DNA from 2 places in the Microbulbifer sp. VAAF005 genome. Region 1 is predicted to be linked to the other one. Evidence: predicted binding sites of a transcription regulator. Region 1 holds the regulator's gene; the other holds the start of a gene.

Region 1 (16,040 bases):
GATGGTGCCTCGGGTCTATTCTTGGCTGCCAGCCAGTTCCCGAAAAACCGTGAGACCCGTGCGCCCCTGGTTAAAGAGCTGCTGCCTCACCAGAGTGAGATCGATCCAAAATACAGCTTCCTATTCTCTGCACCGACTCAAGATGACAGTGGGCGGGATACCGTAGTTCGATTTAGCCGCAAAACCCAGGAGCAATATGTTCAATCTGAGGAAGAGGGCAAGGCGACCGGTTGGCGTGCTTTTTATCGCGATGGTGGTTGGAAAGTAGAGGCCTCCACCAAGAGCACTGCTGCCAAGCGCAAGAAACCCGCAGCTAAAAAGACAGCGGCAAAGAAGTAGGTAATGAGTAACTCTTACACGATTCATGTCACTTCGGCTCTACGCAAGAGCCAGCTGTTGCTGCAACAGCCGTGGGACTTGCCTCTCCAGCGCGATGCGCTGGAAGAGGCAGCGTTGATGCAGTTGTGCAAGGCCTATCGGGCTTTTCTTGCAGAGCAGGCAGCCCAGCTTCAGCTGGGGTTTGAACCGGAGTCTCCGCAGTTGATCATTGATGCGCTGGGCGTTCAGGGTAGGGCTAGTGCAGAGGCCAATGAGCTGTCCGGCCTGGTCGGCGACCCGCAGAGTTGGTTATCCCATATGCTTTACGCCTGGGAAGAGCAGCAGAAAATATCTGTGGGTGCTGATGAAAAACAGCAACAGGTTAATTTAATCCCGCTACACAACGAAGTTGCCAAGCCTGAGTTTGCACCTTTGTCCAAAGAGTTGTTGCTTCAGTGGCATCGCTCGCTGAATGAATTGGTGGTAAGGCAGCGCGCTCACTTGGATGAGTGTTAACTAATACGCTTACTCGACCTCGGTGAACTTCTGAATAGGTTCGTAATGTTCCTGCGAATTTTGAAGGTTGTTGATATTAGGCGCACCTCTGCGGGAAAGTCCGCTGTCCTTTGAGTGAGTCACAATAGAATAGTTGTGGCCCACTCGACATAACCCGCAGCTGGTGCAACGTGCAAAGCAATTCACTCTTCTCTTGTGATCTCTTGAGTGGTTTAGGTAATTCTTTGATATAGCGTACTGGTAATAGACTGCCTCGAAAGTCAGGAGCCAGAAGCCCTCAAATTGGATGAATGAAACTTATCGCAAGCCTGTGGTACACTGGGCGCAAACTGTTGTGCCGTGAAGGAAAAGCGAATGTCCTCCGAAACTTTTGAAATAATCGAGCTGGCTAATGGCGATGTAGCTTTGCGTCGTGCTGGCCATAAAGAGGACCCTTTGGTAAGCATTTCTTTTTCTGCAGAAAGCCTTCAGTTTCTGCGCAAGAACAAGGTTGCTGTGGCAAGGGCTATGTTGGAAGCGGGCATTGAAGCCGTACAAAATCTAGACGATCTTGAGGCTGGTTACTTCGAGGAAGAAGACGATTTAATGCCGGTAAATCATACTATTCACTAACATCAGCGTTAGTTCGAGTCTTATCAACAGCGGCCAATGGCCGCTGTTGTCGTTTTTAGGGGCTTAAGGCGTTTGGCGAATAACCCCTACGGCTAATCCCTCAATCACAAAGTTCTTATCTCTCATATCGACTTGAATTAACTCAAAGTCATTATTTTCAGGTAGCAACTGAACGGTTGCCTGATTTCCCTTGCGGCGAAAGCGTTTCACTGTGACTTCGTCATCGATACGGGCAACGACGATTTGGCCATTGCGCACTTGCTCGGTCTTTTGCACTGCCAGCAAGTCTCCATCGAGAATGCCCGCATCTCGCATACTCATACCATGCACCCTCAACAAATAATCTGCGGGGGGATGGAAGAAGCTCGCGGGCAAGTCGCAGTAATCCTCAATATGTTCGCTGGCGAGTATGGGATTCCCCGCAGCTACTCTACCCACAATCGGCAAGCCGGATTGGTGATCCGGAATTCGAATGCCTCGGGAAGCGCCGGCAACCATCTCAATGGCGCCTTTTCTGGCGAGTGCTTTCAGGTGTTCCTCGGCGGCATTGGGCGAGCGGAAGCCGAGCTCCTGGGCAATTTCTGCCCGCGTTGGCGGGTAGCCTGTTTCATCCAGGTAGGACTTGATCAGGTCGAGAACCTGGGACTGACGAGCGGTGAGATTGGTCATAGATTTACCTAGTTTTCTGTATTTATATACAGTTGCTGGAATTATATACAGATTTATTGTTCGCGCAATCCTCAGGTTTTAGTCTTTGTGAGCTGCTACATTGATGGAGAAAGCAAGGAGAGAAGAAAGCGTTGAAGGAACTGACAAAGAGGGAAAAATAATGTTGGATGCAAAAATGCCGGAAGCCTGGAGAGTGCTTCGTATTCAGTCTGAATTGGTAGATGGGATAGAGCGGCTGATAGCGTTAGGTGGTGCAGTGACAGTGTTTGGAGGGGCGAGATTTACAGAGGACAGTCCTGAATATCAGCAGGGGGTAAAGTTGGGAGAGTTGCTCGCGGCTGAAGGGATCCCCGTGATTACCGGTGGTGGGCCGGGGCTGATGGAGGCTTGTAACCGAGGGGCTTTCGGGCAGCCCGGCGCATCAATTGGGTTAAACATAGAGCTGCCTTTTGAGCAGGCGGCAAATCCATATCAGGACATCAGTTTGAACTTCCGATACTTTTTTGTACGGAAATTTATGTTTGTAAAACACGCACTTGGATTCGTTGGACTTCCCGGTGGCTACGGCACGTTGGATGAGCTGTTTGAAGCTCTTACCTTGGTGCAAACGCAGAAAGTGCGGCGTTTCCCAATTGTGTTGGTAGGTAAGCGTTACTGGAGCGGGCTGTACGATTGGTTGGTAGATACAGTGTTAGAGCGCGATTGTATCGATGCCAGTGATCTAGACCTTTTTCATATCGTTGATAGTGTGGAGGAGGCTGCGGCCCTGATTATGAAATATATGCAGGTGAAAGAATAATTATTCGGATGATCTTAAAATACCGAAAAAATTTTCAAAGTTATTTTTGTTAAAGCTGCCCCCGGTCTAAAAGGCTATGCCGGCTGGTGGGGTGGCGTACTTGCACAAGTTGGCGGGAGATCAACTCCAGCAGTATTGATCTTACCGCCTGACATACATTTCCCTGTTATTTTTACTCTTGTACCTTGCTGAGTGGAGAGCTTAGCTGGCGGGCTCTAGATCAGTGAGAATGTGCTACTCTGGCGTCGATTAAACGTATGTTTTAAATGGTGGTTTGATACTTATGAGCCAGATAGATACGGTCAGCCGGATACTCGATGCAGCGGAAGTGCTGTTTGCTGAACGGGGTTTTCCTGAAACCTCATTGAGAACAATTACGAGCACGGCCGGGGTTAATCTGGCGGCAGTTAACTACCATTTCGGCTCCAAGAAAGAATTGATACAGGCGGTATTTGAACGCTTTTTAACGCCTTTCACTAACGCTCTGGAAGAAGAGCTTGATCGCCGTATTGCCCTGGGGCAGCCCCTGGGGGTGGAGGAGCTGATCGAATGCCTGTATCGAGTTGGGTTGGGAAGCCTTGGGCTGGAGGGAAAGGATCCACAGCGATTTATGCGCCTCTTAGGGTTGGCCTATACCCAGTTCCAGGGGCATTTGCGTCGATTTATCGTATCTCGATACGGGGATACTTACCGTCGTTTTGCCGGATTGCTGGCTGAAGCGTTACCAGGCTTGGACCCAGAAACTTTCTATTGGCGCCTCTACTTTATGCTGGGAGCGACCATTTTTACACTGTCGAGCCACGATGCGATTGAGGCTATCCTGCGAGAGGATTTCGGTTCTGACAGTACCCTGACCCAGACTCTTGAGCGATTGGTACCCGCTGCTTCGGCCATGTTGAAGGTAGATAATTAGTGGGCGCACTCTTTAATCGATAAGGAACTTAATATGTCTTTACCACCCGGACCGGTCATGGTGGATATCGAGGGGCTTGAACTCACCGAGGAAGACTGTGAGTTGCTTCGGCATCCGATGGTGGGCGGGCTGATCTTTTTTGCGAGAAACTATCGGGATCGCCAGCAGCTTATCGAATTGGTTAACTCCATCCGTGCGGTGCGACCAGAGATCCTGCTAGCGGTAGATCAGGAGGGTGGTAGGGTTCAGCGGTTTCGCGATGACTTTACGCGAATACCTTCAATGCAGGCCCTCAGTGCTGTCGCCAGTAACGAGCAATTGCAGGATGTGGGGTGGCTGCTGGCCGCAGAGTTGCTTGCTGTAGGAGTGGATTTTAGCTTCGCGCCGGTATTGGATGCGGATGACAGCCACAGCAGGGTGATCGGCGATCGGAGTTTTTGTCCCGACCCCGCCCAGTTGACCGCACTGGCTCGCCCCTTTATCCAAGGGATGCGCGAAGCGGGAATGGCCACGACAGGTAAGCATTTTCCGGGGCATGGCCACGTGCTGGAAGACAGTCATGTGGAGTTGCCAGAGGATAAGCGCTCGTTGGATCAGGTCTTGGCAACCGATGCACTTCCGTTTATCGATTGTATTGGAACCCAGGAACTTACTGCGGTGATGCCGGCCCATATCCGCTTCATCAACATTGATAGCCAGCCGGTGGGATTCTCCCGCTATTGGCTACAGGATGTATTGCGGCGACAGCTGGGATTCAATGGAGTGATTTTTAGTGATGATCTGTCTATGGAAGGGGCGGGTGCGGCCGGAGGCTATGGCGATAGGATTCGCGCAGCCCTGGAAGCCGGTTGTGATATGGGTGTCGTATGCAACAATCGTGTCGGCGCTTTTGAGGCGCTGGCGGCACTGGATACCTTTGTGCCCAAACCGGAGTCCACTCATCGGTTGTCGGCCATGGGTGGCAGGCCGGTGATCGGCTCCTGGGTGGAGCTTGAGAAGAGTGCGCGTTGGCACAGAACCAGGGAGTGGTTAGCTTCCATAATGCGCTGAGATAAGTTGTTTAAATCCGTCGTCTATTGAGAAGGCGCTATACGGATATTACTGATTGTTGGTTAAAGCGGAGGGGTTCGAGTGGAGTCCGTTGAGAGCGTGCTGTTGTCCTGGCTTGGTGAGAACCGGGTCTGGATAGTTTCTGTTTTCCTCATAGTACTTGCGTCTGGGGTGTTGGCCTGGTTATTTGGCCGGTTTGTGCAGCGCATGGCCATTAAGGCGGAAAAGACGGTTAATCCCTGGGATGATGCTTTGGTTGGGGCACTCTCCCCTCCCGGGCAGGTACTGGTATGGCTGCTGGGCTTGAGTGTCGCTGCCCAGCGAGCGGGGGACGCCACTGGTGCCGAGATATTCTCCCTGGCTGCACCGACGCGGGAAATAGGCTTGATCCTGGTGATGGCTTGGTTTGCCTGGCGATTCTCACACAGCGTGGAACACAATCTGTGCGATCCGCGCTATATGGGCAAGCCGATGGATGCCACTACGGTACGTGCGATCGGCAAACTGGTCAGGGCCTCAATCGTGATCACGGCGGGAATTGTGGTCATGCAGTTCCTGGGCTATAGCGTCAGTGGTGTTTTGGCATTTGGTGGTATTGGCGGGCTTGCTGTCGGTTTTGCGGCCAAGGACCTGCTGGCAAACTTTTTCGGTGGCCTGATGATCTATCTGGATCGGCCCTTTGCGGTGGGCGACTGGATTCGCTCCCCCGATAAGGAGATTGAGGGGACCGTGGAAGATATCGGTTGGCGCCTGACCAGAATCCGCACTTTTGATATGCGACCCGTCTATGTTCCCAATGGCATCTTCACCCAGATTGCGGTAGAAAATCCTTCCCGTATGTTAAATCGTAGGATTTTTGAAACGATTGGTATTCGTTATGAAGATGCACATCATATGGCGGCAATCGTGGCGGATGTTAAAAATATGTTACAGGAACATCCGGAAATTGATTCTAATCGTACGCTTATTGTTAATTTTAATAGTTTTGCTTCCTCCTCTTTGGATTTCTTTATATATACGTTTACCCGCACTACCGATTGGGTTCGTTATCATGAAGTAAAACAGGATGTTCTATTAACGATTCTTAAAATAATTGAGGGATATGGGGCATCCTGTGCATTCCCAACCTCAACATTACATATTGCCGATATACCTTCATTAACGCGAGAGGCCGCGTTAGACAGTTGAGGAATGGGAGTGCAATAAGGTACAAATGATTAGTTTCTAATTGAGCACTATTGAAGATTTTGACGGTTAATTACGCATATTGGGAAAAACGTAGTATTTATTTCACATAGAAAACTAGACACTGGCGCTGTTTTATCTAAGAATCAGGGTACGTCCTTTGGGTATATGCTCATCGGATTAAGCAAGATAGCATTCTGCATGGAGCAGTTTGTTAACAATGGGGTGGCGTTTGCCCCTCTTGCCGAATTGAGCAGTGAGGTAAAAGAGGTAGGCGCAATAACAATAATGAGGTTTTCTCAATGAGTGATCGCGTTACAGGTACAGTGAAGTGGTTTAATAACGCACGGGGTTATGGCTTCATCACCTGTGGAGAAGGAACTGAAGATATTTTCGTTCACTATCGCAGCATTCGCGGCGAGGGCTACAAAACCCTTAATGAGGGGCAGGCGGTAGAGTTCGAAATGCAACAAGGTGACAAAGGACTGCTGGCGGAAGATGTTGTTCCCTGTGAGTGATTTATAGATCACTCGTTGAAAGAACTGTTGTCGTGTAGGGTCCTGCGGCTCAATTGACGCCGGCCCTGTCAGCGCCTCTGAAAAGCGGATCTTTATGATCCGCTTTTTTGTTTGCTACTTTGCAGTGGATATAGGCTCTTCTTCTTTAAGTTGCATTTGTGTCCCTCTTTGTAGATTTGGTCATATCCCGCCCCGCCTAAAGTCCCCAATGTAATTGTGTGTATATGAGTGAGTTTATTGTGCTCAATACCGCTGTGCTAATTATTGCTTTAATGCTCCAGGAATATTGCCCCACTGATTGCAATTTTATGTTGTTGTGGGGTGGCGGTATTTGCTTGTTTGCTGGCTGTATTTTGATTAAAGATAAATTGATTAAATATCGGTTGGGTGGGGTGTACTTGTAGTGATGGTGAAATTAATTCGTTTGAGGTGAAGAGTTTTAAAGGTATATTTAAAATAATAGCCCCGGCAAGATTTGCAGGGGCCATTGGCGAAAGTCGATTATTTAAATAAATTAACTTTCTGTGCGGTTATCTTTTTCTTGGTCGGAATTAAGTATATCTATATTTTGCGAATCTTTTTTGGGTTTGGCTACAGTGCGCACTTCAATAAGAATGCCAAATGCAGGGTGGTCGATATAATGAAGTTGGCCACTACGCAAACGTCTCTCGTGTTGCAGTCTCGCAGCCTGGGCTACATATAATGGCTCTTCTTTTATAAATTCTGGCTCGCCCAATGTGAGTGGCTCAGTTGTGTTAATTGCGCCCTGACTATTTTCGATATCAAACCCGTTATTTTGTGAATATGAATTTTCAATGTCACTGTAATTACCGGTTAGGATTTGTAGTGGCTTTTCGATTTTATTTTGTGGGCGCTGAGGAAGAAGAATACTGTGTTCCCCGGGTTGCGTATAAAAATCGCTGAGCCACAAATTAGTACTGATATGTAAATAGCGAGCGACACTCAGGGTGATAGATCCCTCAAGCTGGCTGTGGCCGCTGAGCTGGCTGCCGCCATCAATCAGAATGGCCGGGGAGTTTCTCTTGGTTTTTAAAACCTGGCGCCAGGCCTTGTGAAACAGGACCCTGTCACCAGCCCTGGAAATTGCGGCGGCTTTGTTGTCCAGCAGCCTGGGTACAGGTCTTAGCAGCAAGTTTCTTTGTGCTTGCTCAGAGTTCTGCGAACTAGTAGATGCGTCGCCCTCAAGCTCCGATGATTCAATATCGGCTGGGCCGCTCGTTTCTGGGCTCGAGATGATGTCTTCAAGCGATAACACCTCATCCTCTGTTGGCTGAGTTGGGGTGCGCAGGGTGTCAAAGTCGATCCACTTTGATGGATACTGAAGACGGGGTGCCGTCGGCCAGGTCTCTGCGGTTCTTTCCATCCCCTGGGGGCGCTCGAATACGATCATTTCTATTTCGAAAGTATTGCCAGCGTAGTTGACGGCCTGGGCACTGGTTGCTGCCAGCGTGAGTGCCAGGGTTGAGCAGAGGCTAATTATCCTTTTCATGGGTTTACCACTTAAACAATTCTATTTGGGTGCCGAGGGTGTCATTGCCGACAGGCCGTTTAAGCGGGAGTAGGAGACTAATTAGTTTTGCCGCCAGCTCCCGCCGCTGCCTGCCGGATGGTATCACTGTGCAAGCTTTTCCAGAACTTCGTTAATTTCCTGGAGCTTGCGATCAGTACCCTCCTCATCGAGACTGAAATTCAGTTGGTTTGCGCCGGCCAGCTGGTAGCGTCCCGGCTGGGTTTGCACCATCTTAACCAAAGTGAGCGGATCTACACGGGTATTCTCCGCAAATTCGATACGCCCTCTTGCTGCAGAGGCCTCAAGTTTGCGGATGCCCATATTCTCGGCCTTTAACTTGATCTCCGTGGTGCGGAACAAGTGTTTTACCGATTCCGGCAGTAGCCCGAAACGGTCGATCATCTCTACCTGAAGTTCTTTCAGTTGCTGCCCGTCGGTGGCATTGGCAATGCGTTTGTACATGATCAGACGGCCGTGGACATCGGGCAGGTAGTCCTCGGGAATCAGTGCAGCAACCCGCAGATTGACGTCCACCGCAGGGGATTCGAGGGGTTCGTCAATATTCGGTGTGCGGCCCTCGCGAATGGCCTTCACGGCTTTGTCGAGCATCTCCATATACAAGTTGAAGCCAACACTCTGAATCTGCCCGCTTTGTTCCTCACCTAGCAGTTCGCCTGCACCGCGAATTTCCAGGTCGTGGGTAGCCAGGGTAAAGCCTGCACCTAAATCCTGGGCCTCGCTAATCGCTTCCAGGCGCTTCACGGCGTCATTGGTCATGGAGCGTTTGTTGGGCGTCAGTAGGTAGGCGTAGGCCTGGTGGTGCGAGCGTCCCACGCGACCGCGCAACTGGTGAAGCTGGGCCAGGCCGAACTTGTCTGCGCGCTCGATCAGTATCGTGTTGGCTGTGGGGACGTCGATACCGGTTTCGATAATGGTGGTACAGACCAGGACATTAAAGCGCTTGTGATAGAAGTCACTCATTACCTGTTCCAGCTCCCGTTCGCGCATCTGGCCGTGGCCTATGCCGATACGGGCCTCGGGAATCATCTCCTGTAGCTCCCGCGCGATTCGCTCAATGCTTTTGACTTCGTTGTGCAGGAAATACACCTGACCGCCGCGCAATATCTCCCGCAGGATAGCCTCTTTTACCAAGGCATCATCGCGCTCGCGCACGAAGGTTTTCACAGAGAGGCGCCGTGCTGGTGGGGTGGCGATCACCGATAGATCGCGAATACCGGCCATGGCCATATTCAGGGTGCGGGGAATAGGGGTAGCGGTAAGGTTGAGGATATCCACCTCAGAGCGCAGGCTCTTCAGACGCTCCTTCTGCCGGACGCCAAAACGGTGCTCTTCGTCGATAATCAGCAGGCCGAGATTTTTAAAGTCCAGATCGCTTTGCAGCAGCTTGTGGGTGCCAACCAGGATATCCACCTTGCCACTGGCAACCTTCTCTTTCACGCTGTCCACTTCCTTGCCGGAGCGGAAGCGGGAGATCACCTCGATATTGATCGGCCAATCGGCAAAGCGATCCTGGAAGGATTGATAGTGTTGCTGGGCCAACAGGGTGGTGGGAACCAGCATGGCCACTTGCATACCTGCGTGGGCGGAGACAAATGCAGCCCGCATGGCCACTTCTGTCTTACCGAATCCCACGTCGCCGCAAACCAGTCGGTCCATCGGCTTATCTGAGAGCATATCCCCCAGAACTGCCTCGATGGCTTGTTGTTGATCTGGAGTTTCCTCGAAGGGGAAACCTGCGGAAAATTCTCGGTAGGCCAATTGAGGGTTATCGAAGGCATGGCCAATACGGGCTTCGCGGCGGGCGTAGATATCCAGCAGCTCTGCAGCTGCATCGCGGACTTTCTCGGCGGCTTTGCGTTTGGCTTTTTGCCACTGTTCACTGCCCATTCTGTGCAGTGGGGCCAGGGCTTCATCGGCACCGGAGTAGCGGCTGATCAAGTGCAGGCTGGCTACCGGTACGTAGAGCTTGGCATCGTCGGCATATTCAAGGGTCAGGAATTCTGCCGGTTGCCCGTCGATCTCCAGGTGCTGTAGGCCGCGATAACGACCTACGCCGTGATCAATGTGAACGACGGGAGTGCCCATGCGCAGTTCAGCCAGGTTTTTAACCGCGTTGTCCGCTTCATCTTTGGCTTTTTTACGGCGGCGTTGCTGCAGTACCCGCTCACCAAATAACTGCGGTTCCGCGATCAAGTTGATTTGCGGGTCCTTAAGCAGCAGCCCTTGATCGATGGGGGCTACGGTAATGCCGATAGTGTCCTTTGCGGCGAGGAAGTCCTGCCAACTTTGGAAGCTGGGAGGGCTGAGCCGTATGCCCTTTAATAGCTCCAGCAGCGCTTCGCGACGCCCGCTACTTTCAGCACAAAATAGCACCCGACCGGAGTATTCCATCAGGTAGCTTTCCAGTGCAGCCAGGGGTTGTTCGGACTTGCCATCTACTGGCAGTGAGGGGGGACGGAAGTGTCAAAACTACAGTTGCCCTGGGCTTCCGGAAGACTCTCCGCAGAGAAGATTGCCCGGGGCATGGACTTCAGGGCACCGTTAAGCTCATCAATTTCCAGTAAAATCTGGCGCGGTGGCAATATGGGACGGGTCAGGTCGCCACGACGACTTTCATAGCGATTGCTGACTTCGCGCCAGAAATTGTCCAGCGGCTGTTGGATATCTCCCTGTAAAAATGCCTGGCTGCCCTCGGGCAGATAGTCGAACAGGCTTGAGCAGTTCCCATCGAAGAACAGGGGCAGGTAGTACTCAATGCCCGCCGGGGCAATTCCTGCACTGATATCCTGGTAAATTGGCACTTGGCTGGGGTCGCTATCGAATTCACCGTGCCAATTTTGCAGGAATCCTGATAGGGCAGCCTTGTGCAAAGGGAATTCCCGCGCAGGTAAAAGGTGAATGGTTTTCACCTTGTCGATGGTGCGTTGGGTTTCCGGGTCAAAGGTGCGCAGGGATTCAATTTCATCGTCGAACAGATCGATGCGGTAGGGCAGGGGGCTGCCCATTGGAAAAATATCCATCAGTGAGCCGCGCACAGCGAATTCACCGTGTTCGTAGACGGTGTCTACGCAGTGGTAGCCGGCCTGCTCCAGCAGTCTCCGCTGGATATCGATATCAAACTGCTGCCCCTCCTCCAATATCAGCGCATTGCCGGCAATATAATTGCAGGGTGGTAGCCGGTGCATCAGGGTGCTAACTGGGATTATGACGATCCCGGCCCCCATTTTCGGCAGCTGGTAGAGGGTGGCGAGGCGATCCGAGATGATGTCCTGGTGGGGAGAGAATGTGTCGTAGGGGAGAATTTCCCAGTCGGGAAAATGGAAAATTTCCAGTTCTCCGTTTTCCCCCTTATCTCGCCGCGCTTTGTTAAAAAATTTCAATTGCACCTCTAAACGGTGCGCTTCGAGACTGTCCTTTGTGATTAACAGGGTGGGCGCTTTGTTATTGCGTGCCGCGTTGAGGATGGCGAGCGCGGCAGCTGCGCCATGCAGTTGTCCCCAAAATTGTCGGTCACTGGAGGAGCGAAACTTCGGTGGGGTCAGGGGCTGTATTTCTGTCATCTTTCCTTATATATCCGCGCATTCATTCGAGATGTCTTCGAGGTCGGCTATTGTAGCCGCGAACAGTTTTGCTTGCAGGGAATGTTAACCCTGCCTGTGTTTCCAGTCGGGAACAACTACGCTTTTTTATGGATTGCGCAATGTCGCTCGGGTGGACTACAAAAAGGTAGTTTTACTACATTTTTTTGGCTCTTTTTTGCTCAGTTGCGCAGTGTAAAGCGAACACTATAATGCGCAGCCATGCGGTCCTGAGTGGTTTCAAGGCCGTATTTCTTGCCTACTAAATACATTGCAGAGGTGTCCGATAGTGACTCAGAAGCGACCGAAGCCCGCGGACTTTTTCAAGGACTGGAAACAGCGTGAAGCACTGGCTGAATCCATGATCCCGATGATTGGAAAGCTCAACCGTGAGAGCAACGTCGGTATTTATATGTACGGCCGCAACCTGGTTAATCGCTCAGTGCTGAGCATTATGAAAGCGCACCGTTTCGTGCGTCAGGTTGAGGAAAATGAACTCTCCGAGTTTGAAACCTTCCCTGTATTGGAAGCCATCTGCAAGATGGAGCTGGGTCCCGTACATATCGACCTGGGAACCATGACCAACAAGTACATGCGCGACGATCGCGGCTTGTCTGTGGACGAGTTTGTACGTGAAGAGCTGTCCGACGCAGCGGGTGCCGGCAAGCCTCTGCCCGAATCCAAAGATGTTGTGATCTACGGTTTTGGTCGTATCGGCCGTTTGGTTGCCCGCCTGCTGATCGACAAGGCTGGTAGTGGTGATGTTCTGCGTCTGCGCGCTATCGTACTGCGCAAGGGCAAGGCCCCTAACGATCTGGTGAAGCGCGCTTCTCTGCTGCGTCGCGACTCCGTACATGGCGCCTTCCAGGGCACTATCCGTGTGGACGAGGAGACCAACTCCCTGATCTGTAACGGTAATGAAATCAAGATCATCTACGCCAACTCCCCCCAGGAAGTGGATTACACCCAGCACGGTATCAACGATGCGATTATCGTTGACAGCACCGGTGTATGGCGCGATGAAGAAGGTCTGAGCCAGCACCTGCAGAGCCCAGGCGCTTCCAAGGTGCTGCTGACTGCACCGGGCAAGGGCGATATCAAGAATATCGTTTACGGTATCAACAGCAGCGACATCAAGCCGGAAGACAAGGTACTGTCCGCTGCTTCCTGTACCACTAACGCCATCGTACCTGTCCTGAAGGCGATGATGGATGGCTACGGCGTTGAGCACGGCCACGTAGAAACCGTACACGCCTACACCAACGACCAGAACCTGATCGATAACTACCACAAAGGTGAGCGTCGCGGTCGCGCAGCAGCGCTGAATATGGTTCTGACTGAAACTGGTGCTGCCAAGGCGGTTGCCAAAGCGCTGCCCGAGCTGAAAGGTAAGCTCACCGGCAACGCAATTCGCGTTCCGACTCCTAATGTTTCCATGGCGATCCTTAACCTGAACCTGGGTAAAGAGACCACCAAGGAAGAGCTGAACGAATATATGCGCGATGTGGCACTGCACTCGCCGCTGCGTCAGCAGATCGATTTCACCAACTCCCCGGAAGTGGTGTCCAGCGATTTTGTTGGCTCCCGCGTTGCCTGCGTATTCGATTCCACTGCGACTATCGTGGATGGCAAGAACGCTGTGCTCTACTGCTGGTACGACAACGAGTTCGGTTATAGCTGTCAGGTAGTTCGCTGCCTGGAAGATATGGCTGGTGTTCGCTACAAGTTGTTCCCGCAAGAGGACTAAGGCGTCACGCCACCTCTCCGCAGTCGGTACCCAGATCCGACTGCGGGGTTTCGGCGACTGTTCCAGTCGCCGCACCATATCTCCCCAAATCCCTGTTTTTTCAACAGAAATTTCCAATCTTAGTGCCACTTAAAGACTTTCCAGACTGGTAATGACTCTGGCCCATCTTTATAATGCGCGCGATTTTGCGGGGCGGCCGTGCGCCGAGAAGTTAGCGCGCACATCCTTTTTAGTTAGCTTCCTTCCTCCCGGTTCACGGGTGATACGGCATAAGCCCTCGCAGCACGGAATTCCACAATAGGACCCGTCATCCCAGGCATGGGACGGTGGGTCCTATTGCAATTTTTTTAAACTAGAAACTTAGGCATAGGCGTATGAGAAAGATCCGTCGGGGATTGGACTTACCCATATCCGGCGCGCCCGAGCAGGTCATTCAAAAAGGACCTGCGATCAAGACCGTTGCTGTTCTCGGCCCCGATTATCACGGGATGAAGCCGACAATGGCAGTGGCTGTAGGGGATCGCGTCAATCTTGGTCAGCTGTTGTTTAGCGACAAAAAAACTGAAGGCGTGCGCTACACAGCGCCTGCTGCCGGTCGTGTTGTTGCGATTAACCGTGGCGCTCGTCGTGTTCTGCAATCCGTCGTGATTGGCATAGACGGCGATGCAGCGGAACAGTTCCAAAGCTACAGCGCAGATAAACTGTCTGGTCTGACTCGCGAACAGGTCGTTGAAAACCTGGTTGAGTCCGGCATGTGGACCGCACTGCGCACCCGCCCGTTCAGCCGCGTTCCCGCCCTGGACGCTGAGCCGGTAGCTGTGTTTATCAATGCGATGGACACCAACCCTCTGGCAGCCAATCCAGAAGTAGTGATTGCTGAGAATCCCAAAGCCTTCTCTCAGGGCGTTGAGATTCTTTCCAAACTGGCAGAAACCACTTACGTCTGTACTGCTCCAGATACGGATATTCCAGTACCGAACGCAGCGAATATTCGCCGCGAAACCTTTGCCGGCCCCCATCCGGCAGGTCTGTCCGGTACCCACATCCACTACCTGAAGCCAGTTTCTGGCAACCGCAGTGTATTTACCATTAATTACCAGGATGTGATCGCTGTAGGCAAACTGTTTACCACCGGTAAGCTGTTTACCGATCGTGTCGTTTCCCTGGCCGGCCCTCAGGTCAAGCAGCCGCGTCTGCTGCGCACCCGCCTCGGTGCCAGTCTGGAAACCCTGACTTCTGATGAGCTGAAAGGCGATAACGATCGCATCATCTCCGGCTCTGTATTTGGTGGCCGCACCGCTGCTGGCCCGATGGCTTACCTGGGTCGCTACCACAACCAGATTTCTGTACTGGAAGAGGGCGATGAGCGTCCGTTCCTGCACTATCTGCGTGCGGGTAATAAGCGTTTCTCTGTATTCCCGATTTATCTGTCGCGCCTGGTGAAGAACAAGCTGTTCAACTTCACCACCAGCACCAACGGTTCTGAGCGTGCCATGGTACCCGTCGGTAGTTATGAGAAAGTCATGCCGCTGGATGTACTACCCACTCAGTTGCTGCGCTCCCTGATCGTTGGCGATACTGCAATGGCTCAGAAGCTGGGCGCACTGGAGCTGGACGAAGAAGATCTGGCGTTGTGCACCTTTGTGTGTCCGGGCAAGTACGAGTACGGCCCCATTTTGCGGGACAACCTGACCCGTATTGAGAAGGAGGGGTAAGTATGTTGCGTAAATTCCTCGATTCGATCGAACCCAAGTTTCACAAAGGCGGTAAGTTCGAAAAGTTCTACGCCCTGTTTGAAGCGATTGACACCGGTCTGTTCCAGCCGGCAGACAAGACCAAAACCACTGCTCACGTGCGCGACGGTATCGACCTGAAGCGTATTATGATCACCGTTTGGGCTTGTGCCATGATCCCGGCGTTCTACGGTATGTGGAATATCGGTTTCCAGTCCAACACCATTCTGGAAGGTATGACCAACCCGGATCTGTCCGGCTGGCGTCACGCCATTATCGGCGCTCTGACTTCCTACAACCCAGCTAGCCTGTGGGACAACTTTGTCTACGGCGCTATGTACTTCCTGCCTATTTATGCGGTTACTTTTATTGTGGGCGGTATCTGGGAAGTCCTGTTTGCTGCGGTGCGCGGTCACGAAGTCAACGAAGGCTTCTTTGTAACCTCCATCCTGTTCGCCTTGACCTGTCCGCCGGATCTGCCTCTGTGGATGGTGGCTATGGGCATCAGCTTCGGTGTGGTTATAGGTAAGGAAGTATTCGGTGGTACCGGCAAGAACTTCCTCAACCCGGCTCTTACCGGCCGTGCCTTCGTATTCTTTGCCTATCCGGCAGCAATGTCTGGAGATGCGGTTTGGACTGCGGTTGACGGTTATACCGGTGCTACTGCGCTGTCTGTTATGGCCAGCGAAGGTATCCAGAACGGTATCGTCAATGCTGCTGTTGGCCAGGTAACCTGGTTCGACGCTTTCTTCGGTCAGATCCATGGTTCCATTGGTGAAACTTCTACCCTGGCTATCCTGATTGCCGGCGTAATCCTGATGGGCATGAAGATCGCCAGCTGGCGCATCGT
Region 2 (16,040 bases), 2.4 Mb from region 1:
CCGATGACCAGGGTAATACCAATCGGAATCCAGCCCCACCGGGGAAAAGGCTCTTCCTCACGGCATAAAAGGTGAGTAAACAGCCAAAAAATTGCGGGAATCAGAGTAATTGGCAGGTTAAGCAAGAGCGCAGTAGGTCCACTCAACTGTGGCAGGATGGGCCAGAGTAAATAGCAGATCACGGCTATCAACAGGGCCAGTAAGCAGCGCCCGGCAACAAGCCTGTAATGATGTATAGCAACCTTGGTTGCTGCCAATAAAAGAAGAGCGCATGCACCGCCGGAGAAAAATAAGTAGCCGGCGGTCATCGTTTATCTCCAGCGCTCGGCCCAGGCATCCAGGACCTTGCTGCTATAGGTATGGCGGCCGTAGCTACCATTATAATAGGCGAGGGCGTTGGCTAGGTTGCCTTTGGCTTTTTTGATGTAGTGTTTAAGAATGGTACATCCGTACCTTAGATTGGTGTCCATATCGATCAGGTTATCGTCGGGCCGACCGATTTCATTTTTCCAGAACGGCATTACCTGCATCATGCCCAGAGCGCCAACTCGGGATATCGCATAGGGGTCAAAAGCACTCTCAATCTGGATAACCGCCAATACGATTTCCGGGCGCAGCCCGGCCCGAGTTGCCTCCCGGTGGACGGCTTTCAGTACGTGCATCCGCCGCTTGGGATCTTTGATATAGCGGGACAGAGGCTGGGATTTAGACATTAGCCACACTTCCGCATCGAAGCGGTCCACAAAGCTGTCGGCCTGGGTAACTGCGTCCTGCAGGGCGAGGCGCAACTCCGGGTCGATCTCGGCTCTACTGCTTTGAGCTTGGGCGGCACAGCAGGTAAGGCAGAGCAACAAGAGGGCGGTGGCTTTTTTTATCATGGGGTGATTCTACGAAAAGCCCGGCAAAATGGGCAGCGTGATTTTGTGACGCCGCCGATAAAAAGCACTTTTGCCGTAAGAGGTCCCGGCCTGCCTGGGGGCAGACCGGGCGGCTCGACAATTATTGATTAAATTTTTCCAATAACACTTCTTCGAGCTGGGATACGGCAAACTCCTGACTTTCTGCATCTCCGCGACCTTTATATTCCACCACACCTTTTTCCAGGCCGCGATCGCCGATAACAATGCGGTGGGGAATGCCGATCAGCTCCACATCGGCGAGCATAGCGCCCAGTCGCGCTTTGGCTTCGTCCATCAGCAATACATCAATACCCTTGCTGCGCAGGGACTCATACAGGTGCTCGCACTTCTCCCTTACCACATCGCTCTTGTGCATATTGATTGGCACAATCGCCAGCTGGAAAGGTGCAATCGCAGTGGGCCAGATAATCCCTGAGTCGTCGTGGTTCTGCTCGATCGCCGCAGCGACGATTCGGGAAACGCCGATGCCATAGCAGCCCATGGACATAACCTGCTCTTTACCGTTTTCATCCAGTACCGTGGCATTCATAGCGCGGCTGTACTTGTCGCCTAACTGGAAAATGTGGCCGACCTCGATACCCCGTTTGATTTCCAGGGTGCCCTGCCCATCGGGGCTGGCGTCGCCTGCCACTACATTGCGCAGGTCTTCGACGCGGCCCAACTCCACATCGCGACCCCAGTTCACACCGGTTAAGTGGTAGTCATCGCGATTGGCGCCGCAGATAAAGTCTGCCAGGTGCGCCGCAGAGCGATCCACAACAGTCTCGATCTTTATGCCCACCGGGCCCAGGGAGCCAATGTTGCAGCTGAGTTCTTTGGCGATACGCTCTTCCGAGGCGAACTGAATGGGGCTGGCGATTCCAGCCAGCTTCTCTGCTTTTAATTCGTTCAGCTCGTGATCGCCGCGCAGTACCAGGGCAATTAATGGAGCGGTTTCACCCTCTTCACACTCGCCCAGAACAATCAGGGTTTTTACTGAGTGGGCGGGATTACTTTTCAAAAACTCGCTGACATCGGCGATGGTTTTTTGGTTCGGCGTATGAACTTCCTGCATTTCCTGTGACGGAGCAGGGCGCTCGCCAGCTGGGGCAACCGCTTCTGCCAATTCGACATTGGCGGCGTAGCGGGATTCTGTGGAGAAGGCGATATCGTCTTCGCCGCTCTGCGCCAGCACGTGGAATTCGTGAGAGCTGGAGCCACCGATTGAACCGGTGTCTGCCAGTACCGGACGGTAGTCCAGGCCAATGCGCTCAAAAATCTGGCAGTAGGCGCCGTGCATAATATCGTAGGTTTCCTGCAGGGAATCCTCGTTCACGTGGAAGGAGTAAGCATCCTTCATGGTGAATTCGCGCGCGCGCATTACGCCAAAGCGCGGACGGATTTCATCGCGGAATTTAGTCTGCACCTGGTAGAAATTGGCGGGCAACTGCTTATAGCTATTGATTTCACCGCGGATCAGGTCGGTGATGACTTCCTCGTGGGTCGGGCCCAGGCAGAAGTCATTGTTGTGGCGATCCTTGATGCGCAGGAGTTCGGGGCCGTACTGCTGCCAGCGGCCGGACTCTTCCCAAAGCTCTGCCGGCTGCACGACCGGCATCAGTACTTCCAGGGAGCCAGCGCGGTCCATCTCTTCGCGAACAATGCGTTCGACTTTGCGCAACACCCGCAACCCAGTGGGCAGCCAGGTGTAGAGACCTGAAGACAGACGGCGGATCATGCCGGCACGCAGCATCAGCTGATGGCTGATCACCACTGCGTCGTTGGGAGTTTCTTTTTGGGTTGCGATGAGATAACGAGATGCGCGCATAGGAATTATATGGATTCTATTACGGGTAAGCTGGCTATTTTACGCTATTCGCTGGGCAATAAATATTGCCTGGGGGCAGTATTGCCTCAATGCGGATTGCCTTTTGCTATACCGGGGTATCTATTTAGCAGGTGCCTGGGCACTGGCTTGGAATGGGAGTGAATAAAAAACCCCGCATAAGCGGGGTTTTTAAGCTGAGGCTTTACAGAGTGTATTAGTTCTCTGCCATTTCCTTCAGCTTCTTCAGTGGGCGAACTTTAACCTGGATGCTGGCAGGCTTCGCCTTGAAGGTAGTCTCTTCACCGGTGAACGGGTTGATACCCTTGCGAGCTTTCTTAGCCGGCTTTTTCACGGTGGTGATTTTCATCAGGCCCGGCAGGGTGAATTCGCCAACTGCGCGCTTCTTGATGTGGCCTTCGATGATATCGTTCAGCTCGTCCAGAACAGATTGAACCTGCTTGCGGGACAGCTCAGTGCTTTCTGCAATCTGATTAAGTACTTGAGTCTTAGTGTACTTTTCCTTGATTGCTTTTACTTTCTTGGCCGGTGCAGCTTTGGCCGCAGCTTTCTTTGCCGGGGCCTTTTTAGTAGCAGCTTTCTTGGAGACAGCCATGGCTTACTTCCTTCTTTGTTGTTCGGTATATATCCGGTAAAAGTGTGTTTTTTCTCCCGCTGCGCTGCATCCGTTACGGGTGTCTCAGCGGGTGATGGGGGAAGTATATATAGTTTTTGTTCGGCCGCACGAAGAAATACTAGAAAAATAGTGCTTTTTTTACATTTTTTAGCCTCACGTCGCCTTTATGGGACGCTTTACCCAGGGAAAAGACCCGTGCAGCTTCTTACCTCTGTAGGCCTCATGTATACTCTCTCCCCCTTTTTTTAAGCACCAGGTACTGTGTAATGCCGATATATGAATACCAGTGCAATGCCTGCGGCCATGAAATGGAAGCTTTGCAGCGGATGAGCGATGACCCGCTCAAAGACTGCCCAGCTTGCGAGAAGGCCGAGCTGCGCAAGAAAATCTCAGCGGCTGGATTTCGCCTGAAGGGCGCCGGTTGGTATGAGACTGATTTTAAAACTGGTAGCAAGAAAAACCTCGCTGGCGGTGACTCTGCCAACAGTGGTAAGGCCAAAAGCGACAAGTCTGGCACAGCGGCGGCAAAGACGGCCTAGGCGAGCTGTGCGGGGCTGTCCGCGCGGTGTACCCTCTAACTAATCTTTTCACCTATCGATAACGGGAATTTTCATCCATGCGCAGCGATTACTGTGGCGTCCTTCGTTCTGCGGACATTGACCGCGTAGTAACCCTCTGTGGCTGGGTCGACCGCCGCCGCGATCACGGCGGAGTGATTTTTATCGACCTGCGCGACCGCGAGGGAATTGTACAGGTGGTGTTCGACCCCGATGCGGCCGAACACTTCGAGATGGCCGATCGCGTGCGCAGCGAATATGTGCTTAAAGTGACAGGTCGTGTGCGCGCCCGTGCCCCGGAGGCCGTGAATCCCAATATGGTGACCGGTGAAGTTGAGGTTTACGGCACAGAGCTGGAGATCCTCAATACTGCTGAGACAGTGCCTTTCCAGCTGGATGAGCACACCGAGGTGGGTGAAGATATCCGCTTGAAATACCGCTATCTGGATCTGCGCCGCAACGAAATGCAGAACAACCTGTATTTCCGTTCCAAGCTGACTACCGCAATCCGCAATTACCTGGATGAGCACGGCTTCCTCGATATCGAGACCCCAATCCTGACCCGCGCCACCCCAGAAGGTGCCCGGGATTACCTGGTGCCGAGCCGCACTCACGAGGGCAAGTTCTTCGCCCTGCCACAATCACCACAGCTGTTTAAGCAGTTGCTGATGGTTTCCGGTTTCGATCGCTACTACCAAATCGCCAAGTGTTTCCGCGATGAGGATTTGCGTGCTGATCGCCAGCCTGAATTTACCCAAATCGATATTGAGACCTCCTTCCTCGACGAAGAGGAAATCATGTCGATCACCGAGAACATGGTTCGCAAGCTGTTTAAAGAGCTTAAGGGTGTTGATCTGGGTGAATTCCCGCGCATGACCCACTACCAGGCGATGCTGCGCTACGGTTCCGACAAACCGGACCTGCGTATTCCACTGGAGATGGTGGAGATCAAGGACCTGATGACCGAGGTGGACTTCAAGGTATTCTCCGGGCCGGCCAATGATCCGAAGGGACGTGTTGCTGCGATTAAAGTACCTGGCGGTTGTAAGAAACTGACCCGCAAGCAACTGGACGATTACGGCAAGTTTGTCGGTATTTATGGCGCCAAGGGCCTGGCGTACATCAAGGTTAACGATCGCTCTGACCTGGAAAATGGTCTGCAGTCGCCAATCGTTAAATTCCTGCCGCTTGAAACCCGTGCAGCTATCCTCGATCGCCTGCAAGCGGAAGACGGTGATGTTCTTTTCTTCGGCTCGGACAAGGCCAAGATTGTCTCCGAAGCCCTGGGTGCATTGCGCTGCAAGCTGGGTGAAGACCTGGATCTGTACACCAGCGAGTGGGCGCCTTTGTGGGTTGTCGCCTTTCCAATGTTTGAAGAAAATGACGACGGCAGCCTGACTGCGTTGCACCACCCCTTCACTGCGCCTTCCTGTACCCCGGAAGAGTTGGAAAAGAATCCGCTCGAAGCACTTTCCCGCGCTTACGATATGGTACTTAACGGCACCGAACTGGGCGGTGGTTCTGTTCGTATCCACGACCAGTTGATGCAGGAAGCGGTATTCCGCATCCTGGGTATCGATGCTGAAGAGCAGCGCGAGAAGTTCGGCTTCCTGCTGGATGCGCTTAAATACGGTGCGCCGCCCCACGGTGGCCTGGCCTTTGGCCTGGATCGCCTGGTGATGTTGATGACCGGCAGTGACTCTATTCGCGATGTTATCGCTTTCCCGAAAACCCAGAGCGCCGCCTGTGTGATGACAGATGCCCCGGGTGCTGTAGATGCGAAACAACTGCGTGAGCTGAGTATTCGCCTGCGACAAAAAGAAGAAAAAATCAGCTGATTTTTCCCCGATGGGCCGAGCGAAGCGGGCCTATCCAATCGTAGTGATGGGCGATTCGCTTCGCTCTTTGGCTCATCCTACGCACTGACTGAAGAGAGACGGAAAATGGCCGGACATAGTAAATGGGCCAATATTAAGCACCGCAAAGCAGCTCAGGATGCCAAGCGGGGCAAGGTCTTTACCAAGATCATTCGCGAGTTGACGGTAGCCGCCAAATCGGGTCCAAACCCGGACGATAACCCGGCGCTGCGCGCCACTATCGATAAGGCTTTGGGCGCCAATATGAAGCGCGACACCATCGACAAAGCTATCGCCCGTGGCGCCGGCAATGCGGATGGTGAAAACTACGAAGCCGTAGTTTACGAGGGCTACGGCGTTGGTGGTGTAGCGGTCCTGGTGGAGTGCCTGACTGACAACCGCAACCGCACCGTGGCTGAAGTGCGTCACGCCTTCACCAAGCGCGGTGGCAACCTGGGTACCGACGGTTCCGTTAGCTATCTGTTTACCCGCAAAGGTCAGATGTTCTACGAGACCGGAGTGGATGAAGATGCGTTGATGGACGCAGCTCTCGAAGCCGGGGCTGAGGATATCGAATCCAACGATGACGGCAGTGTTGAAGTTACCACTGAATTCCAGGACTACCTGACGGTTAAGGACGCCCTGGTTGCAGCTGGTTTTACCCCGGACAGTGCCGAAATTGCCATGATTCCGTCCACCACGATTCCGCTGGATAAAGACGGTGCTGAAAAAGTACTCGCTCTGATCGAGATGCTGGAAGACTTGGATGATGTGCAAAACGTTTACACCAATGCGGATATTCCGGCAGAGGTGATGGAGGAGCTGGGCTAAAGCCGGTTCCGTAACTGGAGGCGGCTACTGTCCCGCCTCTGGTTTTTTATCTTTTCAAGCCCTTCTTACTCCCCCTCCCTTGACGCTTCCTGTTCACCTTGGGACACTCCCACCACTATATAAACATACAGATATTTGGGGAGCTGCCTTTTGACCCGAATCCTGGGTATTGACCCCGGCTCGCGAAAAACGGGCTATGGAATTATCGATGTGGAGCGGGGCAAGGCTCGCTATGTGGCCAGTGGGGTGATTCGTATTCCCGAAGGTGCCCTGCCTGAGCGCCTCAAACTGATTTTTGATGCAGTGAGCCAGATCGCCCAGCAATACCAGCCTGCTCAGATGGCAATTGAAAATGTTTTTATGTCCAAGAGCGCCGGCTCCGCCCTGAAATTGGGACAGGCCCGGGGGGCAGCTATTGTGGCAGGGGCAAATAGTGGTCTGGCAGTAGCCGAATATGAAGCTCGCAAAGTGAAGCAGGCAGTGGTCGGCAACGGTGGAGCGGATAAATTGCAGGTCCAGCACATGGTGAAAACCCTGCTGTCCCTACCTGCGTCGCCCCAGGAGGATGCCGCCGATGCGCTGGCCGTGGCTCTGTGTCATATGCATACCGAGCAAACCCTGGTATTTACCGCTGGCGGTGCGCGCAGTCGTTTTCGTCGTGGCCGCCTGAGCGTGTGATCGGCTGGTAGAATTGGCCCCGTAAAGGGCGCAGACAATATAAACCTGGAATAACACATGATTGGAAGATTGAGCGGTACCCTGGCCGCAGTGCAGCCGCCCCTGTTGTTGGTGGATGTACAGGGGGTGGGCTATGAAGTGCTCGCACCCATGACCACGATTTTTGAACTGCCCGCACTGGGGCAGCCGGTACAGCTGCACACTCATTTAGCGGTATCCGAAACTGCCCAGCAGTTATATGGTTTTATTCGCGATGGGGACCGCAAATTGTTTCGCACCCTGATCAAGGTGAGTGGAGTGGGTCCCAAGATGGCCCTGGCTATTTTATCCGGGCTGGACGGCGCTGCCCTGGCCCGCTGTGTGTCGGAGGATAATGTAGCGGCGCTGGTCAAAGTCCCCGGCGTCGGTAAAAAGACTGCTGAGCGCCTGATCGTGGAGCTGCGGGATAAATTGACCCCGGATTTTGGCGACGCCAACGATATCCCCCTGATGGCCGCTGCTGCCGAGCCCAAGGTGGATCACACCGGTGAAGCGGAGAGCGCCCTGGCGGCTCTGGGTTACAAGCCCACTGAAGCCAGTAAAATGGTGGCCCGCGCCAGCAAGGAGCAGCCGGATGCCGATAGTGCGACTTTGATTCGCCTGGCCCTTAAGGGAATGGCCCCCGCTTAATCTGAGGCCCTGGAGTTGTTGCAATGATCGAAGCCGACCGTTTGGTGGCACCGGAGCCCGTGGGCCCCTCGGGCCAGGAAGAGCAGTACGACCGCGCCGTGCGCCCCAAAACCCTGGATGATTATGTGGGTCAGCCAGTGGTGCGGGAGCAAATGGAGATCTTTATTCAGGCTGCCAAGCTGCGCAAAGAGGCCCTGGATCACACCCTGGTATTCGGACCGCCGGGGCTGGGTAAAACCACCCTGGCAAATATCATCGCCGCCGAAATGGGAGTGGCCATTAAGACCACCTCGGGCCCGGTACTGGAGAAGGCTGGCGATCTGGCTGCGTTGATGACCAACCTGGAGCCGGGGGATGTGCTTTTTATCGATGAGATCCACCGCCTCAGCCCCCATGTGGAAGAGGTACTGTATCCGGCGATGGAAGACTACCAGCTGGATATTATGATCGGCGAAGGACCTGCGGCGCGTTCGATTAAGCTCGACCTGCCACCCTTCACATTGGTGGGCGCCACCACAAGGGCAGGCCTGCTTACCTCGCCACTGCGGGATCGCTTCGGCATCGTCCAGAGGCTTGAGTTCTATAACGTTGAGGATCTCACCAGCATTGTCCGTCGCTCCGCTGGCCTGATGGGAGTGGAGATGGATGAAGGTGGAGCCTTGGAAGTTGCCCGTCGAGCTCGGGGTACCCCCGAATAGCCAACCGCCTGCTGCGCCGCGTGCGCGACTACGCGGAGGTTAAAGGTGATGGTGCCGTGGATTCCGGCATTGCCGATGCCGCTCTTAATATGCTCAATGTGGATTCCTGTGGTTTCGACCAGCTGGATCGCCGTATGCTACTGGCCATGATTGAGAAGTTCGATGGTGGACCAGTGGGGGTGGACAGTCTCGCTGCAGCAGTCAGTGAAGAGCGGGATACTCTGGAAGATGTGTTGGAGCCCTACCTGATTCAGCAGGGTTATATCGCCCGCACACCGCGAGGGCGAGTGGCAACCGGCCTGGCTTATGAGCACTTCGGCCTGCCGAAGCCCGATAATAAATAGAGAGAGGATGGGGTGAAGGAAGTTTTCAGTATTCCGCTGCGGGTTTATATCGAAGATACCGATGCTGGTGGTATCGTTTATTACGTGAATTATTTGAAGTATATGGAGCGCGCGCGCACAGAACTGCTGCGCTCCCTCGGGTATGATAAGCCGGCGATGCCAGAACAGGGGCTGTTACTGGTCGTGCACTCCGCCGAGATCCAGTATCGAAAGTCCGCACTTCTTGATGATGCATTGCGCGCTACGGCCTCGATTGGCAAACTGGGGCGGGCCGCAGTGACTTTTGAGCAAAAAATCTGGCGCGGCGATGAGCTAATTTGCGAAGGTGTGGTCAAAGTTGCTTGTGTCGCTGACGACAGCCGCAGGCCCTGTGCCCTGCCGGAACCTATTTATTCAGCATTAAAGGCAGTTATTTAAGAAGATGAACGCCGGTGAACAACTTTCTCTTTGGGGGCTAATCCAGAACGCCAGCCTGTTGGTACAGTTAGTTATGCTGCTGCTGTTACTGGCCTCTGTGGTGTCCTGGGTGATGATTATCCAGCGCGGGCTTTACCTGTCCCAGGCCAAGCGCTCCCTGAACAATTTCGAACGCCGCTTTTGGTCCGGTGCCGACCTGAACAAACTCTTCCGCGAAGGTAACGAACGAGCGGAAAAAGGCCGAACCGATGGTGTTGAGTCCCTTTTCCGCGCCGGATTTACTGAGTTTACCCGCCTGCGCCAGCAAGGCAGCAGCGGCCCTGAAGCGGTGATGGAAGGCACTGAGCGGGCCATGCGTGTGGCTATGTCCCGGGAGCAGGAAAAGGTGGAAATGAACCTACCGTTCCTGGCAACCGTAGGCTCTGTCAGTCCCTATATCGGTCTGTTTGGTACCGTGTGGGGGATTATGAATTCCTTCCGTGGTCTCGCCACTATGCACCAGGCCACTATTGCTACGGTCGCACCTGGTATCAGTGAAGCGTTGGTGGCTACGGCTATGGGCCTGTTTGCAGCAATTCCTGCGGTGATGGCTTTTAACCGCTATTCCGCCAAAGCGGAGTCGCTGTTGTCCAGCTACGAAACTTTCGCCGAGGAGTTTTCCTCTATCCTGCACCGCAAAGTGCATTCCGGCTGAGTAGTGAATAGGCGAACCCTATGAGTGTGTTTCGCAAGGGAACCAAAAAGAAGCTGGTCTCCGAGATCAATGTGGTGCCCTACATTGACGTAATGCTGGTGCTGCTAATTGTCTTTATGGTCACGGCACCATTGTTGATGCAGGGGGTCAAAGTCGACCTTCCAAACGCGCCCTCGGCGCCGATGGAGGAAACCGATGAGGAGCCGCTGATTATTTCTGTGCGCTCCGATGGCACCTATTACCTAAATCTGGGGACTGACGAGAAGAGCGCCAAGCCGCTCGCAGAAATTAAACAAACGGTCGCTAAGGTATTGCGCCAAAAGCCGGGAACCCCGGTTTTGGTGTGGGGTGACACCGAGGCCCGCTACGGCCTGATCGTCAATGCCATGACCGAACTGCAGCAGGCGGGAGCGCCCAGCGTCGGCCTGGTGACAGAGCCACCTCAGGGGTAGGGTGCCGGTGAATAAAGGCTTTTATGCATTGGCGATTATCATCAGCCTTGTCCTGCATGGGGCGCTTTTAGTTGCCATGACCTATGGCTGGGAAGCCAGCAGTATGCCTGAGCGCAAACCTATGCCAAAGTTTGTGCAGGCCAAGTTGGTGACGATTGAAGCGGCAACACCGAAGAAGAAGCTGCCGAAAAAGGTCGATAAAATAAAACAGCGTGCCGATCGCGCTGCGGAGCAAAAACGCAAGGCTGAGGTCGAACGTAAGCGCCGCGCAGCCTTGGAGCAGAAGAAAAAGCTCGAGGCGGAAAAGAAACGCAAAGCGAAAGTCGAAGCTGATCGCAAGGCACAGGCAGAGAAGGCCCGTCGCGAGAAAGAGCAGCAAGAGAAGGCGCGCAAAGAAAAAGAGCTGAAGGAGAAGCTGGCCCAAGAGCGCCAGAGTTCTTTTGACGAGGCCCTCCAGGATGAAGAGGAACTGCTGGATGCGAATGAGGCCGAGCAAGCGGTGATGTCCGTTGGCCAGGCGATCCAGCAGCAAATTGAGGCGGTATGGAGTCGCCCGCCCAGTGCCCGAAACGGTATGCTTACCAAGGTGAGAATAAACTTTGTCCCCACCGGCCGGGTGGTGGCAGCTAATATCGTCGAGGGCAGTGGTAATGCCGCCCTGGATCGCTCGGTACTGACCGCTATCAAAAAAGTGGAGGTATTTCCCGAAGTGGCCGACCTGGCCCGGGAGGAACCAGTGGTATTTGAGCGGGAAGTCCGCACAACTATTTTGAACTTTAAAGTCGAAGATCTGCGCCAATGATCAAGAGTTTACTGAAGACAGTCGCCATTATTGCAATCGCCTCGGTGAGCCTGGGGGCCCGAGCCCAGCTGGTGGTGGATATCACCAGCGGTATCGATGACCCCACACCGATCGCTGTGTCCCCATTCAGCTGGTCTGGTGGCGGGGTACTGGCGGAAGATGTTTCCGGGATTATTTCCTCAGACCTTCGCCGCAGTGGCCTTTTCTCCCCGGTGCCCAAGGAGGACATGCTGTCTTTCCCCAAGGCCCCGGAAGACGTGGTATTCCGCGACTGGCGTATCCTCGGCACCGAGTACATAGTGACTGGCCGCATTGAGCCGCAGGCCACCGGTTACCTGCTCACTTTTGATCTGGTCAATGTTTTCGGCCAGCACAAGATGTTCACCAAGCAAGTGCGCGGCGGCCAGACCCAGCTGCGGGATATCGCCCACCGCGCCGCCGATGAGATCTTTGAAGCTATCACCGGTATTCGCGGTGCCTTCTCCACGGAAATGGTGTACGTGCAGGAAGAGACCCGTGGCGGCAAGCCCAGCTATCTGCTGATGCGTGCGGATATCGATGGTGCTCGCGCCAAGCAGATCCGTCGTTTCAGTGCGCCGGTGATGTCTCCCATGTGGTCCCCCAATGGCCAGGAGCTCGCCTACGTCTCCTTTGAAACCGGGCGCCCGGCAATTTTTCGCGAGAACCTGCGCACGGGTGCGCGCAAGCAATTAACTAACTTCAAGGGCATCAACAGTTCGCCGACCTGGTCCCCGGATGGAACCAAACTGGCGATGGTGCTCTCCAAGGACGGCAACCCGGAGATCTACGTGCTGGATCTGGTCAGTAATAAACTGACAAGAATGACAAGGCACTTCTCCATTGATACTGAGCCGAACTGGATGCCAGATGGTAAATCACTGGTTTTCACCTCCGATAGGGGAGGGAAGCCACAAATTTACCAATTGACTCTTGCCACTGGTCAAGTCGACCGCTTAACCTTCGATGGCGATTACAATGCGCGGCCCCGTGTTTCTCCCGATGGAAAGACACTGGTGATGGTGCATCGTAATAGGGGCGTATTTACCATCGCTACGATGGATATCAACTCGGGCAGAGTGCGTGTCCTTACGGAGACTACGCTGGACGAATCCCCTAGTATCGCGCCGAATGGGGCCATGTTGATGTACGCTACCAAACGTGGGGATAAAGGTATTCTGGCAGCGGTGTCGCTGGATGCCGGGGTGAAGTACAACCTGCCCTCTCAGAGGGGTGATGTCCGTGAACCGGCCTGGTCGCCGTACTTTGAATAAGGCGGGGGTGCCCGACGCGCTTAAGCGAAGGGTGTGAATTAGAGCAAGTAGAAATCTTTCAGGATTTTCGATAACACTATATATAAAGCGGAGTAGCTTATGTTGAAATCAGTAAAAACAGGCCTTGGGTTAGCCTGTGTATTGGCAGTTATGGCTGGTTGTAGCAGCACTGACACCACCGAAGGCAGCCAGGAGACCCTGGACCAGGCAGATCAAACTGCGGTTGAAACCACCGATTTTGATACCACGCCAACCGAGACAGTTGCACCTCTGGAAAACGTAGTTTACTTCGATTTCGACCAGTCCCTGCTGAAGCCCGAAACCCGTGAGCTGCTGATCCGTCACGCTGACCGTATGCGCGCTGCCGCCGGTTCTGTTCGCCTGGAAGGCCACGCTGACGAACTGGGTACTCGCGAGTACAACCTGGCTCTGGGTGAGCGTCGTGCCAATGCCGTTCGCGACTTTTTGGTACTGCAAGGCGTAGACGCAGCTAACCTGGAAGTAATCAGCTACGGTGAAGAGCGTCCGGCTCAAATGGGTTCTAACGAATCTGCCCGTGCGATGAACCGTCGCGTTGTTATTAACTAATCGTAAAAATGGATGCCAATGGCTTTAACGATTAGAAAACTAGCGATCGCCGCAGCAGTAATGACTGCGGCATCGCCGGTATTTTCCCAGGCCCCGATTGTAGACCTGTCTTCTAAAAGCCAGGACCAGTCGACCATTACTTATACCGATGAGGTGGAAAGCGGTGCTCCGACACAGCTCGCCCGCGCCGGTATGTCACCACCCCGAGCCCAGGGCAATCCCCAGGCCGAAGCCTACTATCAAATGCAGGTTTTGCAGCAGGAAGTGCGGGAGTTGCGTGGCACAGTTGAAGAGTTGCGCCATGAGATCAAGCGTCTCAAACAGCAGCGCACCGAAGATTATATGGATCTGGACCGGCGTATTGCGCGCCTGAGTGGTACAGAGCCAGCGGCTCAGCCGCCGTCTACCGCTGAAGGCGGTGCTTCGTCCATGCAAGGGCAGGGGGCTCAGCAATGCCGCCTAAACCCCAGGGCCCGAAAGACGGCAAGAGCGAGCGCGACCGCTACCAGGCCAGCTTTGGCTTGGCCCGCAATGGCGATTACGGCGGCGCCAGTGAAGAGTTCAAAAGCCTGTTGCAGGACTTCCCCAATGGTCAGTACGCCCCGAATGCGAATTATTGGCTGGGTGAGATTGCACTGGTTCAAGGCAACCTGGAGGAGGCTCGGGAGTGGTTCGTAGCCCTCCTCGACGGTTACCCGAATTCCAGTAAAGTCTGGGATGGCCGCTACAAGCTGGGTACTGTTTATCACCAGCTGGGTGACCAGCAAAAAGCCCGCAACCTGCTGGAGCAGGTGGCAGCCAGTGACGCCAGAGCGTCGAACCTGGCGAAGAAGTATCTGCAGGAGAACTTCCAGTAGCCTTCAGCCGCTACTGACTGCCATCGCTGGTTTTTTGAGCAGAAAAAGCCTATGATCCCGCGCCCGGGTGGCATGTGCCACTCGGGCGTTTTTGTGTTGGGTGTGTATGACCGATCTTTCCAAAGAATCACTCAGAATCAGTGAAATTTTCTACTCCCTTCAGGGAGAAGCGCGAGAAAGTGGCCTTCCTACGGTGTTTGTACGCCTGACGGGCTGCCCGTTACGCTGTACCTATTGCGACTCCGAGTACGCCTTTTACGGCGGCGAGCGCATGACGCTGGAGCAGATTTTGCAGCAGGTGCAAAGCCATCCCGCTCGCCATGTGTGCGTTACCGGTGGTGAGCCCCTGGCCCAGCCCAATTGTTTTCCCCTGATGAAGGCGCTTTGCGATGCGGGCTATGCGGTGTCCCTTGAGACCAGTGGCGCTATGCCTGTGGATAAAGTGGATGAGCGGGTGTCGAGAGTGGTCGACCTGAAAACGCCGGCCTCCGGGGAGCAGCACCGCAACCGAATGGAGAATATGCAAGTACTCACTCGCCAGGACCAGATCAAATTTGTGATCTGTGATCGCGGGGATTATGACTGGGCTCGATTCACCCTGGATCAGTACCGCTTACCTGAGCGGGTTGGAGAGGTGCTTTTCTCCCCCAGTTACGAGCAGCTGCAGCCGCGCCAGCTAGCTGAATGGATACTGGAAGATGGGTTACCGGTGCGTATGCAGATGCAAATGCACAAGCTGTTGTGGGGTGACATCCCCGGCGTCTAAAGCGCCGCTGCGCCACATCAAGAAAAGAGGAAAAAATGACAGCAAAGAAAGCAGTAATCTTGCTATCCGGTGGCCTGGACTCAGCCACCGTACTGGCCATGGCTCGCGCTGAGGGCTACGAGTGTTACGCCCTGGGCTTCGATTATGGCCAGCGTCACGAGGCAGAACTATTGGCTGCGCAGAAGGTGGCGAAGGACTTGGGGGCCGTTGAGCACAAGGTGGTTAAGCTCGACCTGCGCTCAATCGGCGGATCGGCGTTGACCGATGACTCTATCGAAGTACCCGAAGAGGAAACCTCCGGTATTCCGGTGACCTATGTGCCGGCGCGAAACACGGTGTTCCTGTCTATTGCCCTGGGCTGGGCAGAGGTGCTGGGCGCCCAGGATATTTTCGTGGGTGTGAACGCCGTGGACTACTCCGGCTATCCGGATTGCCGCCCAGAATATATTGAGGCCTACGAGAAGATGGCCAACCTGGCTACCAGGGCCGGTGTCGAGGGCAATAAACTGTCTATACGAGCGCCACTGATGGACATGAGCAAGGCGGATATTGTTACAGAAGGGACCCGCTTAGGGGTGGACTACAGTTTAACTGTGTCCTGCTACCAAGCCTTGCCAGATGGCGCTGCCTGCCGTCGCTGCGACAGTTGCCGCCTGAGGGCTGCCGGCTTCACAGAGGCCGGCCTGGAGGACCCCACGGTCTACGCACCTTAATTGGCCGTTGGCGCCAATTTTTTGAACAAATACCTAACTCCTTAAATTTGTTAGATTTTTTTTGAGTTAGGTATTGTCTTTTCGAAATAGATCCGTAAGATACGCAGCTCCTCACAACGAGGCATCGAAAAGGGTCGTTAGCTCAGTCGGTAGAGCAGTTGGCTTTTAACCAATTGGTCGCTGGTTCGAATCCAGCACGACCCACCATTTTCGACAGGGATGCCCAAGGCAACCCATCCAGTTTTTACACTTCTGCGCGAAGGTAAAAACAACCCAAGTTGGACCATTACCAAGTTAGTCCAACCATCCTGGGGGTCGTTAGCTCAGTTGGTAGAGCAGTTGGCTTTTAACCAATTGGTCGCTGGTTCGAATCCAGCACGACCCACCATCTCTTCTCAACTTCCGTAATAATTACTTCTCTTAGATTTCTCTAAAATCTATTTAATTTTCTATTTCTGTTTGCTA

The links. The regulator LexA, encoded in region 1, represses DNA repair genes until DNA is damaged. The targets are predictions, from matches to a motif close to ACTGTNTNTANANACAGT.
Region 2: a site for LexA is predicted at 6,720-6,737, ahead of ruvC (crossover junction endodeoxyribonuclease RuvC). Genes of this name have one in related genera too.

Annotation. Positions count from the first base shown of each region.
Region 1 is NZ_CP120233.1:5,265,538-5,281,577, forward strand. Features, by position in the region: gene topA (type I DNA topoisomerase) at 1-339, shown strand, start outside; gene P0078_RS23710 (DUF6586 family protein) at 343-834, shown strand; gene P0078_RS23715 (hypothetical protein) at 1,189-1,446, shown strand; gene lexA (transcriptional repressor LexA) at 1,510-2,115, opposite strand; gene P0078_RS23725 (LOG family protein) at 2,276-2,914, shown strand; gene P0078_RS23730 (TetR/AcrR family transcriptional regulator) at 3,198-3,827, shown strand; gene nagZ (beta-N-acetylhexosaminidase) at 3,861-4,877, shown strand; gene P0078_RS23740 (mechanosensitive ion channel family protein) at 4,959-6,065, shown strand; gene P0078_RS23745 (cold-shock protein) at 6,365-6,580, shown strand; gene P0078_RS23750 (hypothetical protein) at 6,850-7,068, opposite strand; gene P0078_RS23755 (CsiV family protein) at 7,095-8,090, opposite strand; partial or broken gene mfd (transcription-repair coupling factor) at 8,214-11,692, opposite strand; gene P0078_RS23765 (glyceraldehyde-3-phosphate dehydrogenase) at 11,997-13,457, shown strand; gene P0078_RS23770 (Na(+)-translocating NADH-quinone reductase subunit A) at 13,832-15,172, shown strand; gene P0078_RS23775 (NADH:ubiquinone reductase (Na(+)-transporting) subunit B) at 15,175-16,040, shown strand, end outside.
Region 2 is NZ_CP120233.1:2,268,121-2,284,160, reverse strand. Features, by position in the region: gene P0078_RS10025 (helix-turn-helix transcriptional regulator) at 1-308, opposite strand, end outside; gene P0078_RS10020 (lytic transglycosylase domain-containing protein) at 312-878, opposite strand; gene P0078_RS10015 (proline--tRNA ligase) at 1,000-2,727, opposite strand; gene P0078_RS10010 (HU family DNA-binding protein) at 2,942-3,340, opposite strand; gene P0078_RS10005 (FmdB family zinc ribbon protein) at 3,628-3,900, shown strand; gene aspS (aspartate--tRNA ligase) at 3,978-5,756, shown strand; gene P0078_RS09995 (YebC/PmpR family DNA-binding transcriptional regulator) at 5,862-6,605, shown strand; gene ruvC (crossover junction endodeoxyribonuclease RuvC) at 6,756-7,283, shown strand; gene ruvA (Holliday junction branch migration protein RuvA) at 7,341-7,952, shown strand; partial or broken gene ruvB (Holliday junction branch migration DNA helicase RuvB) at 7,976-8,994, shown strand; gene ybgC (tol-pal system-associated acyl-CoA thioesterase) at 9,007-9,411, shown strand; gene tolQ (protein TolQ) at 9,416-10,105, shown strand; gene tolR (protein TolR) at 10,126-10,557, shown strand; gene tolA (cell envelope integrity protein TolA) at 10,565-11,359, shown strand; gene tolB (Tol-Pal system beta propeller repeat protein TolB) at 11,356-12,651, shown strand; gene P0078_RS09950 (OmpA family protein) at 12,751-13,239, shown strand; gene P0078_RS09945 (hypothetical protein) at 13,236-13,376, opposite strand; partial or broken gene P0078_RS24570 (YbgF trimerization domain-containing protein) at 13,432-13,569, shown strand; gene ybgF (tol-pal system protein YbgF) at 13,692-14,096, shown strand; gene queE (7-carboxy-7-deazaguanine synthase QueE) at 14,203-14,862, shown strand; gene queC (7-cyano-7-deazaguanine synthase QueC) at 14,898-15,575, shown strand; tRNA gene P0078_RS09920 (tRNA-Lys) at 15,707-15,782, shown strand; tRNA gene P0078_RS09915 (tRNA-Lys) at 15,888-15,963, shown strand.